3 regions of the Kluyvera sp. NPDC087067 genome follow, and region 2 is predicted to be linked to each of the others. Evidence: predicted binding sites of a transcription regulator. Region 2 holds the regulator's gene; each other region holds the start of a gene.
The links. Region 2 encodes Fur, which represses iron uptake genes when iron is present. Its sites were predicted from a motif close to ATAATAATGAGAACNACTATCAA; they were not measured.
Positions count from the first base shown of each region.

Region 1: the regulator Fur is predicted to act here: its motif matches at 2,244-2,266, upstream of ACIPDS_RS11300 (TonB-dependent siderophore receptor).
Region 3: the regulator Fur is predicted to act here: its motif matches at 1,853-1,875, upstream of bfd (bacterioferritin-associated ferredoxin).

Region 1 is NZ_JBIUZS010000003.1:535,310-539,751, forward strand. Features, by position in the region: gene ldcA (muramoyltetrapeptide carboxypeptidase) at 1-184, opposite strand, end outside; gene emtA (membrane-bound lytic murein transglycosylase EmtA) at 279-890, shown strand; gene ACIPDS_RS11290 (flagellar brake protein) at 891-1,622, opposite strand; gene ACIPDS_RS11295 (GlsB/YeaQ/YmgE family stress response membrane protein) at 1,891-2,145, shown strand; gene ACIPDS_RS11300 (TonB-dependent siderophore receptor) at 2,295-4,397, shown strand.
Region 2 is NZ_JBIUZS010000004.1:394,515-398,956, reverse strand. Features, by position in the region: gene ybfF (esterase) at 1-500, shown strand, start outside; gene ybfE (LexA regulated protein) at 631-924, shown strand; gene fldA (flavodoxin FldA) at 1,075-1,605, shown strand; gene fur (ferric iron uptake transcriptional regulator) at 1,899-2,351, shown strand; gene chiQ (ChiQ/YbfN family lipoprotein) at 2,474-2,815, opposite strand; gene chiP (chitoporin) at 2,866-4,272, opposite strand.
Region 3 is NZ_JBIUZS010000010.1:78,401-82,842, forward strand. Features, by position in the region: gene fusA (elongation factor G) at 1-470, shown strand, start outside; gene tuf (elongation factor Tu) at 540-1,724, shown strand; gene bfd (bacterioferritin-associated ferredoxin) at 1,910-2,104, shown strand; gene bfr (bacterioferritin) at 2,177-2,653, shown strand; gene ACIPDS_RS20155 (prepilin peptidase) at 2,637-3,110, opposite strand; gene rpsJ (30S ribosomal protein S10) at 3,493-3,804, shown strand; gene rplC (50S ribosomal protein L3) at 3,837-4,442, shown strand, end outside.

The DNA.
Region 1 (4,442 bases), on a different contig from region 2:
AAGCCAGGTCATTAATATCGGCCAGCCTTTCAGCCTCACTGCCGGCAAATCGCTGATGGCGGCGTTGAATAATGTTGGTCTGGGTTACCTGATGTCCTGCCTCTTCTAATCGCGCGACGCCTAGACGCGCGGCCGTTTGGTTGATGCAGTAGCCGGAAGGGGCGATGAGATGAAACGAAGACATGGCATTTCCTTGCTGATAATGAAACGGGTATCATGCCGCCTGAGCCGGTGGTTGTCATTAGCAGCAGCAAAAGTTCAGCTAAAAGGATAGAAGCGTGAAATTGAGATGGTTTGCTTTTTTAATTGTATTGCTTGCAGGGTGTAGCTCTAAATCGGATTACCGCGATCCGCCGTGGAACCCAGAGGTTCCGGTGAAGCGTGCGATGCAGTGGATGCCTATTTCTGAAAAAGCCGGTACGGCATGGGGAGTCAGTCCGCGTCTTATCACCGCCATTATTGCCGTTGAATCCGGCGGTAACCCGAACCTTGTCAGCAAATCTAACGCGGTAGGGTTGATGCAGTTAAAAGCCTCAACATCCGGGCTGGATGTATATCGTCATATGGGCTGGAGCGGACAACCCTCCACCAGTGAGCTGAAAAACCCGGAGCGTAATATTTCCATGGGGGCCGCTTACCTGAGCATTCTGGAACACGGATCGCTTGCGGGAATTAACGATCCTGAGGTGATGCAATATGCGCTGATGGTCTCCTATGCAAACGGAGCGGGGGCGCTGTTACGAACCTTCTCATCAAATCGGAAAAAGGCGATAGAAGAGATTAACGATCTGGACGCGGATGAGTTCTTCGACCATGTGGTGAGAAATCATCCCGCACCTCAGGCTCCGCGCTATATCTGGAAAGTGAAGAAAGCGATGGACGCGATGTAATCAGCGGACATTATTCGCCCGTTCCCGCGCCTCACGCTCCAGCGAGAAAATAATTCGCTGGAGCGTGCGCTCAAGCACCGGATTCATATGCAGAAAACGAAAGCTTAGACGCGGAGTGGCAATCGTTTCGCCTTTACTATCCACCACTTTACGCTCGCTAATGGCGAGTAGCTCAACATCGCAGCGAAATCTTCCCCATTGCCCCATATCAAGCTCAATCTCTTTAAGCTGTAAACCCGGCACCAGGCTTTCTGCCGGCGGGGCATCCAGCAGCGCGCCCATACCGCCTAAAGATAAATCAAACAGCCGGAAGCGCAGCGTGCTTTTATCTGCCAGCGTGGCTTTGCCAAAATAGGGGGGATGCAGCGGCGCGGAAATGCGGAAATATTCGCGGCGCTGGATGCACCATACCGCGGGCGGTGTGGGCATCACAAAGGCGGGCAGACCTTGATAATTCTCGATCTGCATGTGCGGCACCGTAAACTCAATTTTTGCGCCGTTCGTCTCGGCGACCATAGCGATATTCCTCGCCGTTACCGCCGCGTTGTTATCATCTTCACGGCTACCAAAGTCGATAACCAGACGCTGCTGGGTCACTTCCAGAATACGGCTAATAAACTGCCTCGATGCCCAACTCACGCGCAGTGCCGCGTTATTGTGTTGCAGATCGCGAAGGACATTTAATACCGCTAACGGATTTTGCTTAAGAAATTGTGCGTTGTGCTCACTCACCGGCAAGGGCTCCAGAATGGCAGATTCTTAAATCACTATCGGCGTCGAATAAAAGAACTTCAGCACCTTAGCGAAAAAACCTGGCACGCCTACTGCTTTCGGTAGTTTGTGGCGCTTAAGACAGTGCTTATGTCAAAATTCGTATTTTTCCGCATAAAATATCATCGTCTTACCAGGTATTTTAAGAACAATTACCTATACTTGAAACATTAGCGGCGCAGAATGACGGCGCTATTTATTGATGTTAATGGAACTAAGAGGTGGGAAAATGGGTATTATTGCGTGGATTATTTTTGGTCTTATTGCCGGTGTGATTGCGAAAATGCTGATGCCGGGACGTGATGGGGGGGGCTTCTTTCTCACCTGTATCCTCGGGATTGTTGGTGCGGTAGTAGGCGGCTGGCTGGCGACCACATTTGGTCTGGGCGGCAGCGTCAGTGGTTTTAACCTGCACAGCTTCCTCGTCGCCGTTGTCGGCGCAATTGTGGTGCTGGCGGTATTCCGCTTAATTCGCCGCGATTAAATGTTTCAGACGGCCCCGTCCGGGGCCGTTTCACTTTCTCAAAAGCGTTAACTCCATCACATTTTTATACCCCTTCTTATTTTGGTGTTGAATTGCAAACAGCAATGATAATAATTATCGTTCTCTGATTTGCATTGAGCACAACCATAATGAAAAAAACAGGTTTTCGCGTTTGTACGCTTTCCGGGATGATTGCGTTAGCGCTTTCCACGCAGGGGCATGCCCAAGAGTCCACGATGGTGGTTACCGCATCGGGCGAGGGCAGTGAGCTAGCGGGCTGGACCAACAGCGCGACTAAATCGGCGGTGGCGGAAAGTAAAACGCCACAGGTGATAAACACCCTAAGCCAGCATGAAATCAGCCAGCGTCACGCCACCTCAATCAACGAAGTGCTTCGTTATGCGCCGGGCGTTTCAACCGAGACGCGCGGTAGCACGAGCTATATGAGCGAATATAAAATTCGCGGCTTCACCGTCGACAACGAATTCTACAATGGCCTGCAGCTGCCGTATAACGTGACCGGGAATACCAAAGCGCGTATCGACCCGCTGTTGATTGACAGCGTCGATATCCTGAAAGGGCCATCTTCCGTGCTCTATGGCAACGGCTCGCCGGGCGGGCTGGTGAATATTCAGGGTAAAAAACCGCAGACCACGCCGCGCACGGAAATGGGCTTCAATACCGGCACGCGCAACCTCAAAGAGGGGTATCTCGACTCTACCGGCCAGATTAGCGACAGCGACTGGAGCTATCGTCTATTGGGCAAAGCGACGGAAGGCGATGATCAACCGCACACCACTCGCTATGAGGATTATCTGGTGGCGCCAAGCGTCACCTGGCAGCCGAGCGATAAAACGCGCTTAACCCTCGATGCGCTGGCACAAAACACGCCAAGCCTGACGCCGTCGAACCCCCTGCCGCTTTCATATTTGCGCTCCAGTTATGCCAACAAGCGCGATTTTGCGGGTGACAAATGGAGCGGTTTTAAGCAGCGTCAATGGATGATCGGCTACAGCTTCGAACATGAATTTGATAGCGGCTGGGGGATCACCCAGAAAGCGCGTTACTTTGATATTGATACCCATCAGCAAAGTATCTACTCCACCGGTAACGCGGGAAACCCGGTTTATGAGCTCAACCGTTTTGCCTATACCACCAATGAGGATCTGCACAGTTTCAACATTGATAACCAGGTGACACGTACCGTCGCTTTGGGCGACTGGCAGCATCACCTATTGGCCGGGTTTGACTATCAGAAACTCAATTCACATTACGATTATGATTATGCATCGGCAACACCTGGCATCGATATGCGTAACCCGAATTACGGATTAGTGAATGAAGATGCGCTGGGGCTTTATACCGCGCAGAAAAACCGTCTTTCCTATAATCAGAAAGGGTACTACTTGCAGGATCAGGTCGCCTACGGTGGCCTGAATATCCTCGCCAGCCTGCGCTATGACGATTACCAGTCCGGCACCACTGATTATCTTAATAGCGATAAAAAAGAGTGGATTTCGCAAGACCGCGTCACCAAGCGACTGGGTGCGCTGTATGCTTTTGACAACGGAATATCGCCATTTATCAGCTACTCCGAAGGCTTCAAACCGGTCTCACCCGCGCGCGGGCTGACGGCAGAACAGGTGAAACCCACCACCAGCAAGCAGGTGGAAGGCGGGGTGAAATATCTGCTGGCCGATTATGCGACCACCTTTACCGCGTCGGTGTTTAATATTCGGCAGAAAAACGTGTTGAGTGCGGACCCAAGCTTTACCTATCGTCAGACCGGGGAGATTGAGTCGAAGGGTGCGGAGCTGTCGGCTATCAGCCGTCCGACCGACAACATCAACCTGATCGCGAATTATGCCTACACGCATGCCATCAATACCAAAGATGAAAGCTATCAGGGTAAACGCCCGACGCAGGTGCCGGAAAATGCCTTCAACCTGTGGGGGGATTATACCTTTGACCAGAGTCTGGTGCGTGGGCTGACGGTCGGAGCCGGGGTGCGTTATACCGGGCCGATGGAGATTTCACCGAATAATGATGAAGGGAAACTGGGTGGCACCACGCAGTATGATATGTCGGTTTCATACGATATGTCTGCCGTGGACAGCAGCCTGAACGGACTGGTGCTCAAAGCCAGCGCTCAGAACCTGACCAACAAAGAGACCTTAACCTGCTATGACAGCACCAACTGCTGGATTGGCCGTGACCGTACGGTGCAGGTTGGAGCAAGTTACACCTTCTAATAAGCGGGTAATACCCCTGTAGGCCGGATAAGCGCAGCGCCATCC
Region 2 (4,442 bases):
CGATGGGCGGCAAAGCGGTCATGGCGCTAACGGCGCTGGCCCCGGATCGTATTGACCATCTGGTGGCGATTGATATTGCTCCGGTGAATTATCACGTCCGCCGCCATGACGAAATTTTCGCCGCGATTAATGCTGTCACCAATGCGGGCGTAGCCACGCGCCAGCAGGCCGCCACGGTGATGCGTGAGTTCTTAAATGAAGAAGGCGTGATTCAGTTCCTGTTGAAATCGTTTGTCGACGGCGCGTGGCGCTTTAACGTCCCGGTGCTGTGGGAGCAATACGCCAATATCGTCGGCTGGGAAACCATTCCCGCGTGGGACCACCCTGCTCTGTTTATTCCCGGCGGCAATTCGCCGTACGTCACCGAAGCCTATCGCGACGACTTACTGGCGCAATTCCCGCAGGCCAAAGCGCACGTTATTGCCGGTGCCGGGCATTGGGTTCACGCCGAAAAACCTGACGCGGTACTGCGCGCGATTCGCCGCTACCTCGCAGAGTGATTAAAAATGCAACGACCGCGCGCCAGAATAGCCGCGGTCGTTGGCGTGCGGGTTCCACTGATGTATGATTGCGCGCTGTCTGCATCGGGCGCTGCCCGGTAGCTTGTTTTCCCCGAAGTCACTCAGAACCATGGCAAAAGAACAAACGGACCGTACGACACTAGATTTGTTCGCAAATGAGCGTCGGCCGGGAAGACCAAAAACCAATCCGCTTTCGCGTGACGAACAGCTCCGCATCAACAAGCGCAATCAGTTAAAACGCGACAAGGTTCGCGGGCTGAAGCGCGTTGAGCTAAAGCTGAACGTCGAGGCCGTTGATGCGCTCAACGAACTGGCGACTGCCCGTGATATGAGCCGCAGCGAACTTATCGAAGAAATGTTGATGAGTCAGCTTGCGCTGCTGCACGGACAGGGGAAAGTCTGAAAATCCCCCCAAAACACACTTTCATGTAGCAGAGTGTGCAGTACGGCACGATTGCTGTTTCCGCACCCTTCTCTGTTCTGCTATGATTGCCCTTATCTGTGGGCAATAATCCACCACCATCTCATTAAGTTTCAAGAGGTTATTTTACTCATGGCAATCGTTGGCATCTTCTTCGGTAGCGATACCGGTAATACCGAAAATATCGCAAAAATGATTCAAAAACAGCTTGGCAAAGATGTCGCTGAAGTACACGACATTGCCAAGAGCAGCAAAGAAGACCTGGCGGCCTTCGATATTCTGCTGCTGGGTATCCCAACCTGGTACTACGGCGAAGCACAGTGTGACTGGGATGATTTCTTCCCGACGCTGGAAGAAGTTGATTTCAATGGTAAACTGGTTGCGCTGTTCGGCTGTGGCGACCAGGAAGACTATGCTGAATACTTCTGTGATGCGCTTGGCACCATCCGCGATATTATCGAACCACGCGGTGCGACCATCGTCGGCCATTGGCCTACTGCGGGTTACCACTTCGAAGCGTCTAAAGGCCTTGCCGATGACGATCACTTTGTGGGCCTGGCCATTGATGAAGATCGCCAGCCAGAACTGACCGCTGAGCGCGTTGAGAAGTGGGTTAAGCAGGTGGCAGAAGAACTGCACCTGGATGAAATCAAAAACGCCTGATGCAAATGAGGCGCGATAATATAATCGCGCCTCATTAATAGGTAAAAGCAATCAAATTAATAGCTACATTTTTTTAACTTTTTGCCACATACCTGTACAATATCTTCTGATTTAGCGTTGTTCCATCGCCTGATTTGTCGATGAAGCCTCGTTTTTGAAAGCTTAGCTGACCCGAGTCTTGCTGTTTTCATTTTGCCAGGGGCATTCTATAATGAGACGCATTAATTCGGGTGCATTCTCTGTGAAACTTTCGCTGATGGAAGTTAATCGTTTAGCAACAGGACAGATTCCGCATGACTGACAATAATACCGCACTAAAGAAGGCTGGCCTGAAAGTCACACTTCCACGGTTGAAGATTCTCGAAGTTCTTCAGGAACCTGATAACCACCATGTCAGCGCGGAAGACTTATACAAACGCCTGATCGACATGGGTGAAGAGATTGGCCTCGCCACGGTTTACCGTGTTCTTAACCAATTTGATGATGCTGGCATTGTGACACGCCATAATTTTGAAGGCGGCAAATCCGTTTTCGAACTGACCCAGCAGCATCACCACGATCACCTGATCTGCCTCGACTGCGGCAAGGTTATCGAGTTTAGCGACGATTCCATTGAAGCGCGTCAGCGTGAAATTGCGACCAAGCATGGCATCCGCTTAACTAACCACAGTCTTTATCTTTACGGTCACTGCGCTGAAGGCGATTGCCGCGAAGATGAAAACGCTCACGAAATCATCGAAAAGTAATTTTCTGCTTTCGTAAAAAGCCAGCCATTGCGAGCTGGTTTTTTTTTGCCTGTCGTTAGGCTGGCGCCATAAAAAAACCGCTGCAAGCAGCGGTTTTTTCAGTTATCAGCGTTCGGTTTATTTTATTTTTGTGGCGTATTATTGCTGCGAATTTCCTGCCAGATTTTATCACAACGGGCAGCAACCGCCTGATCGTTACCCGTTTTGCGGGCCTGAATGCACTGCTGATAATCCAGCACGCGCACGCTTTCCTGATTGGCAAATTGTTCGTGCTTCTTATCCTGACGCAGGACGTTCAGCACGCTCTGACAGGCTTCAATTTTATCGGGATTCCCCTGCGCGGTGTTAATACAGGCGCTGTAGGCATCCTTGAGTTTGCTATCTTCTTTCGGTGCCGGTGAAGTTGACTGCCCGCAGGCGGTCAGGCCGGTAGCCATTAAGGCGACAATAATCAGTTTTTTCATACGACGGGCCTCTTAGCAGCGGCAGAGGTTTCCCCCTGCCGCATCCTGCATCAGAAAATAGTGAACGGTGCGATCATCATGAATTTCACGTCGCGCTCATCCTGGAAGATGTTGCCGTAACCACCGCCCCAGCTTGGGATATCGGAGTGGTTGTCGTATTGCGTGAAGTGCAGTTTGAACAATGTCCCCTTCGCACGACCTTCCTGAACGGTGTACATCATGTCGAGGCTGTACGCAGACTCTTTGATGGTGTTGTTCTTGTCGTAGTAGGCATCTGGGTTGATCTGCCAGGTCGCTGGTTTCGCATCCCATGCATAGACGTAAGACGCACCGATGGCCCAGCCTGGGAGGTTCCAGTTTTTCAGGTCATACATGGAACCGAAGAACACTGCCTTTTCGCCGTTGGCGTTAAAGTCAGAACGGTTATCCCACCAGATATCCAGACGACCGTTTGAAGACGCGTAGGTCGGGGTCATACGCTGCAGGAAGTAGCCCTGCTGACCATCCGCTTTCACCCACGTCCCTTCCAGACGGAAGTCGAAAACTTCGTTGAGCTTATAGCCAAAGGTTAATGCTTGCAGCCATGCGGTGCCGTCGTAAATATCGTTCACGCCGCCGTCGCTGACTTTGTCGCGCGTTCCGTAGAACTGGTAGCTGGTGGTCAGCGGGCCGCCAGGGATATCAAACTTGTAGCTCCCTTTCGCGAAGTACTGATCCACATAGCCTTCTGCCTGACCAAATGCCGCTTCCAGCACCAGGTCATTTTTAAAATCATATTTCGCACCGATGGAGTGCAGGTAATCGACCTTGGTCTTCTTATCGTTTTGATAGAAGTTATCCATCTCCAGATGCCATGGCGCCTTGTACTCATTGGTCCACATGTAGGAGAAGCTCAGCGCGCCATTATCGCCATAGTCAAAGTTTGCCCCGGCTTCAGCACCCTGATAGGTACCTGGCATAAAGCTCCAGTGTGGCGCCAGCAGCGTCTGACCGGTTGGCTGAATATAACCCGCGCGTGCCCAGGTTGGGCCGAGTTTAAATTTCGCGGCCGCTTTATACAGGCTGATACCGCTCTTATCACCGCTGTAATCTTCGCTATAGCCTTTATTTTTTGAGGAGAATGCGATTTCGTTCGGGTGGCCGCTTTCCGCGCTTTCGTTCATTTCAATCGCGGTAAACGCAGCAATATCAATACCGAACATATCGGCAGCATAACCAGACTGGAAGTCGAGGTTGGCGTTCCAGGTAGAATGCGAGAGGTTGGTTTTATATTTGTCGTGATCGGTGACATCTTTACGGTCACGTTCACGCTGCCAGTAATAGATACCGCCGGTTAATGTGGAGTCGTCGATAAAGCCTTCTGCTTTCGCATCTGGAGCGACTGCAAAGCCTGACAGTGCTGTCACACCGGCGATAGCCAGCGCCAGCGTACTACGTTTGCCACTAAACGTACGCATAGTTATATCCTCTTTGACTTTTAAAATGCCGCTGCAAAGCAGAGGCAAAAAATAAAAACTTTAAAAAAAATGAACTTCTTAAAAAAGTGTTTCGCTACACCGATAGACTATTTTTCGCGACGCGAATTATCAATCCTTTTCCGCAATGAAAGTGCAGGATTATGACAAGG
Region 3 (4,442 bases), on a different contig from region 2:
ACATCCCTGCCGTTGATAAAGGCATCCAGGAACAGCTGAAATCTGGCCCACTGGCTGGTTACCCGGTTGTTGATCTGGGCGTGCGTCTGCACTTCGGTTCTTACCACGACGTTGACTCCTCTGAGCTGGCGTTTAAACTGGCAGCTTCTATCGCCTTCAAAGATGGCTTTAAGAAAGCAAAACCAGTTCTGCTTGAGCCTATCATGAAGGTTGAAGTAGAAACTCCAGAAGAGAACACTGGTGACGTTATCGGTGACCTTAGCCGTCGTCGTGGTCAGCTGAAAGGTCAGGAATCTAACGCTACTGGTGTTCAGATTCATGCTGAAGTTCCGCTGTCTGAAATGTTTGGTTATGCAACTCAACTGCGTTCACTGACCAAAGGTCGTGCTTCTTACTCCATGGAGTTCCTGAAGTATGATGATGCGCCGAACAACGTTGCTCAGGCCGTAATTGAAGCCCGTGGTAAATAAGCCACAGGATTAAAACCCAAATCCCGTGCTCTCTCCAAAGGGGAGAGCACTATAGTAAGGAATATAGCCGTGTCTAAAGAAAAATTTGAACGTACAAAACCGCACGTCAACGTCGGCACCATCGGCCACGTTGACCACGGTAAAACTACTCTGACTGCTGCAATCACCACCGTTCTGGCTAAAACCTACGGCGGCGCTGCTCGTGCTTTCGACCAGATCGATAACGCACCAGAAGAAAAAGCTCGTGGTATCACCATCAACACTTCCCACGTTGAATATGACACCCCGACTCGCCACTACGCACACGTAGACTGCCCAGGCCACGCCGACTATGTTAAAAACATGATCACCGGTGCTGCGCAGATGGACGGCGCGATCCTGGTTGTTGCTGCAACTGATGGCCCTATGCCACAGACTCGTGAGCACATCCTGCTGGGTCGTCAGGTAGGCGTTCCTTACATCATCGTGTTCCTGAACAAATGTGACATGGTTGATGACGAAGAGCTGCTGGAACTGGTAGAAATGGAAGTTCGTGAACTTCTGTCTCAGTACGATTTCCCAGGCGACGACACTCCTATCGTTCGTGGTTCAGCGCTGAAAGCACTGGAAGGCGAAGCAGAGTGGGAAGCAAAAATCATCGAACTGGCTGGCTTCCTGGATTCTTACATCCCAGAACCAGAGCGTGCGATTGACAAGCCGTTCCTGCTGCCTATCGAAGACGTATTCTCTATCTCCGGTCGTGGTACTGTTGTTACCGGTCGTGTAGAGCGCGGTATCATCAAAGTTGGTGAAGAAGTTGAAATCGTTGGTATCAAAGATACTGCGAAATCTACCTGTACCGGCGTTGAAATGTTCCGTAAGCTGCTGGACGAAGGTCGTGCAGGCGAGAACTGCGGCGTTCTGCTGCGTGGTATCAAGCGTGAAGAAATCCAGCGTGGCCAGGTTCTGGCTAAGCCGGGTTCAATCAAGCCACACACCAAGTTCGAATCTGAAGTGTACATCCTGTCCAAAGACGAAGGCGGCCGTCATACTCCGTTCTTCAAAGGCTACCGTCCACAGTTCTACTTCCGTACTACTGACGTGACTGGTACCATCGAACTGCCAGAAGGCGTTGAGATGGTAATGCCGGGCGACAACATCAAAATGGTTGTTACCCTGATCCACCCAATCGCGATGGATGACGGTCTGCGTTTCGCAATCCGTGAAGGCGGCCGTACTGTAGGTGCGGGCGTTGTTGCTAAAGTAATGAGCTAATTATTTAATAATTAGTTTTGAGCTTAAAAAGGGTGCTTCGGCACCCTTTTTGCTTTTTTAAACATTATTATCTGTACATATTCCGCACTATTTGTTCTCTTAATTCACCCAATCCTTAGTAGTTGTCTATTGTAATCATAATTATTCTCAATTACACTTTGTTCAGAAATTGAACGGGAGTGGTTATGTACGTTTGTTTATGTAATGGCGTCAGCGATAAAAAAATTCGCCAGGCGGTACGCCAGTTTCATCCGCAGTCTTTCCAGCAATTACGAAAATGCATTCCTATTGGAAATCAATGTGGTAAGTGCGTTCGTGCGGCGCGAGAAGTCATGGAAGATGAATTAATGCAAATGCCAGAGTTCAAAGAGATCGCCTGACCGCAATTTCTTTTTTTGACATCCCGGTAGCCCGATCTACGCTTCAATAAGTGGAAGCGGAGGGTCTATATAATGAAAGGTGATGTTAAGATTATAAATTATCTCAATAAATTATTGGGAAATGAGCTTGTCGCAATAAACCAATACTTTCTCCACGCGAGAATGTTCAAAAACTGGGGCCTTATGCGCCTCAATGATATCGAGTATCACGAATCCATTGATGAAATGAAGCACGCCGATTTGTACATCGAGCGAATTCTTTTCCTTGAAGGGATCCCTAATCTACAAGACCTGGGTAAATTACACATCGGCGAAGATGTTGAAGAGATGCTGCAATCTGACCTCAGGTTGGAATTAGACGGGGCTAAAGATCTGCGGGAAGCCATCGCTTATGCCGACAGCGTTCACGACTACGTGAGCCGCGATATGCTGATAACGATCCTCACCGAGGAAGAGCATCATATTGACTGGCTGGAAACGGAACTCGAACTCATTGGCAAAATTGGTCTGCAGAACTACCTGCAATCCCAGATTAAAGTCGCAGACTAACAACCGAGAAGCCTGCCAATATAAAACCCGCTGCTCCCATAAATGGACCAAATGGCAGTGGGTTTTTTATCTCCGTCATCGATCGTCGAGACAACGCTTTACCCATCAGAAAAGCCCACGCTAGCACGCTTGCCATCAGCAGTAATAGCGGGAGCTGCTGCCAGCCATGCCATGCTCCAAGAGCCGCCAGGTACTTCACGTCTCCATATCCTAATCCTTCGTAGCCCCGAATCAGTCGATAACCCCAATAGAGAAACGCCAGAATGGAGTAACCAGCAATAGCGCCCCAGAGTGCATCACTGATGTGGGTCGGATTAAGGCACAGCTGATATAGCAGGCCAAGCCACAGCAATGGGCAGGTTAACCGGTCTGGCAATAACCCGGTTCGCGCGTCATGCCTGCATAAGGCTGCGCTTAGCGATGTATAAAGGATAAAGAAGGGGAGCGCACTCAATATCATTGTCATGTTACCTGTCAATTCACTGGATATCAGTTTGTCGACAGGCAGGGGAGGGGGCAAAGGCCGAGAATACCCTTTGCGAGGCGGCTTCCAGGAAATGACATCTCGTTGCACTAAATTTTGAGCCGCACGCGTGAAAGTGCACACTGTCGTGTGGGTAATTTATAAACACGGCTTGCTTCATGTGGCTATTTGTGTATAATGCGCGGGCTTGTCTAATATTGACAGCGGTTCGATATGAGCCACCGGTCCTGCGAAAGCGGTACCAGACAATGTTCCCAATCGGGGAACTCTGTAAGAACGGTTACACTCTCCCATCAATCGTAATGGGTTTGAGGAGTAACTATTTCGTCTATAAAATAATTGGAGCTCTGGTCTCATGCAGAACCAAAGAATCCGTATCCGTTTGAAAGCGTTTGATCATCGTCTGATCGATCAATCAACCGCGGAAATCGTCGAGACTGCTAAGCGCACTGGTGCGCAAGTCCGTGGTCCGATCCCGCTGCCGACCCGCAAAGAGCGTTTCACCGTTCTGATCTCTCCGCACGTCAACAAAGACGCGCGTGATCAGTACGAGATCCGTACTCACAAGCGTCTGGTTGACATCGTTGAGCCAACTGAAAAAACCGTTGATGCTCTGATGCGTCTGGACCTGGCTGCCGGTGTAGACGTGCAGATCAGCCTGGGTTAATCAGGTCATCGAGCGATTGAGAGGTTGATACAATGATTGGTTTAGTCGGTAAAAAAGTGGGTATGACCCGCATCTTCACTGAAGATGGCGTATCTATCCCAGTAACCGTAATCGAAGTCGAAGCAAACCGTGTTACTCAGATCAAAGATCTGGCTAACGATGGATACCGCGCTGTTCAGGTGACCACTGGGGCTAAAAAAGCTAACCGTGTAACCAAGCCGGAAGCTGGCCACTTTGCTAAAGCTGGCGTAGAAGCTGGTCGCGGCCTGTGGGAGTTCCGTCTGGCAGATGGTGAAGAATACACCGTTGGTCAGAACATTAGCGTTGAACTGTTTGCTGACGTTAAAAAAGTTGACGTAACCGGTACCTCTAAAGGTAAAGGTTTCGCTGGTACCGTTAAGCGCTGGAACTTCCGTACCCAGGACGCTACTCACGGTAACTCCTTGTCTCACCGCGTTCCGGGTTCTATCGGTCAGAACCAGACTCCGGGCAAAGTGTTCAAAGGCAAGAAAATGGCAGGTCAGCTGGGCAACGAACGTGTCACTGTTCAGAGCCTGGACGTAGTACGCGTTGACGCTGAGCGCAACCTGCTGCTGGTTAAAGGTGGTGTTCCGGGTGCAACCGGTTGCGACCTGATC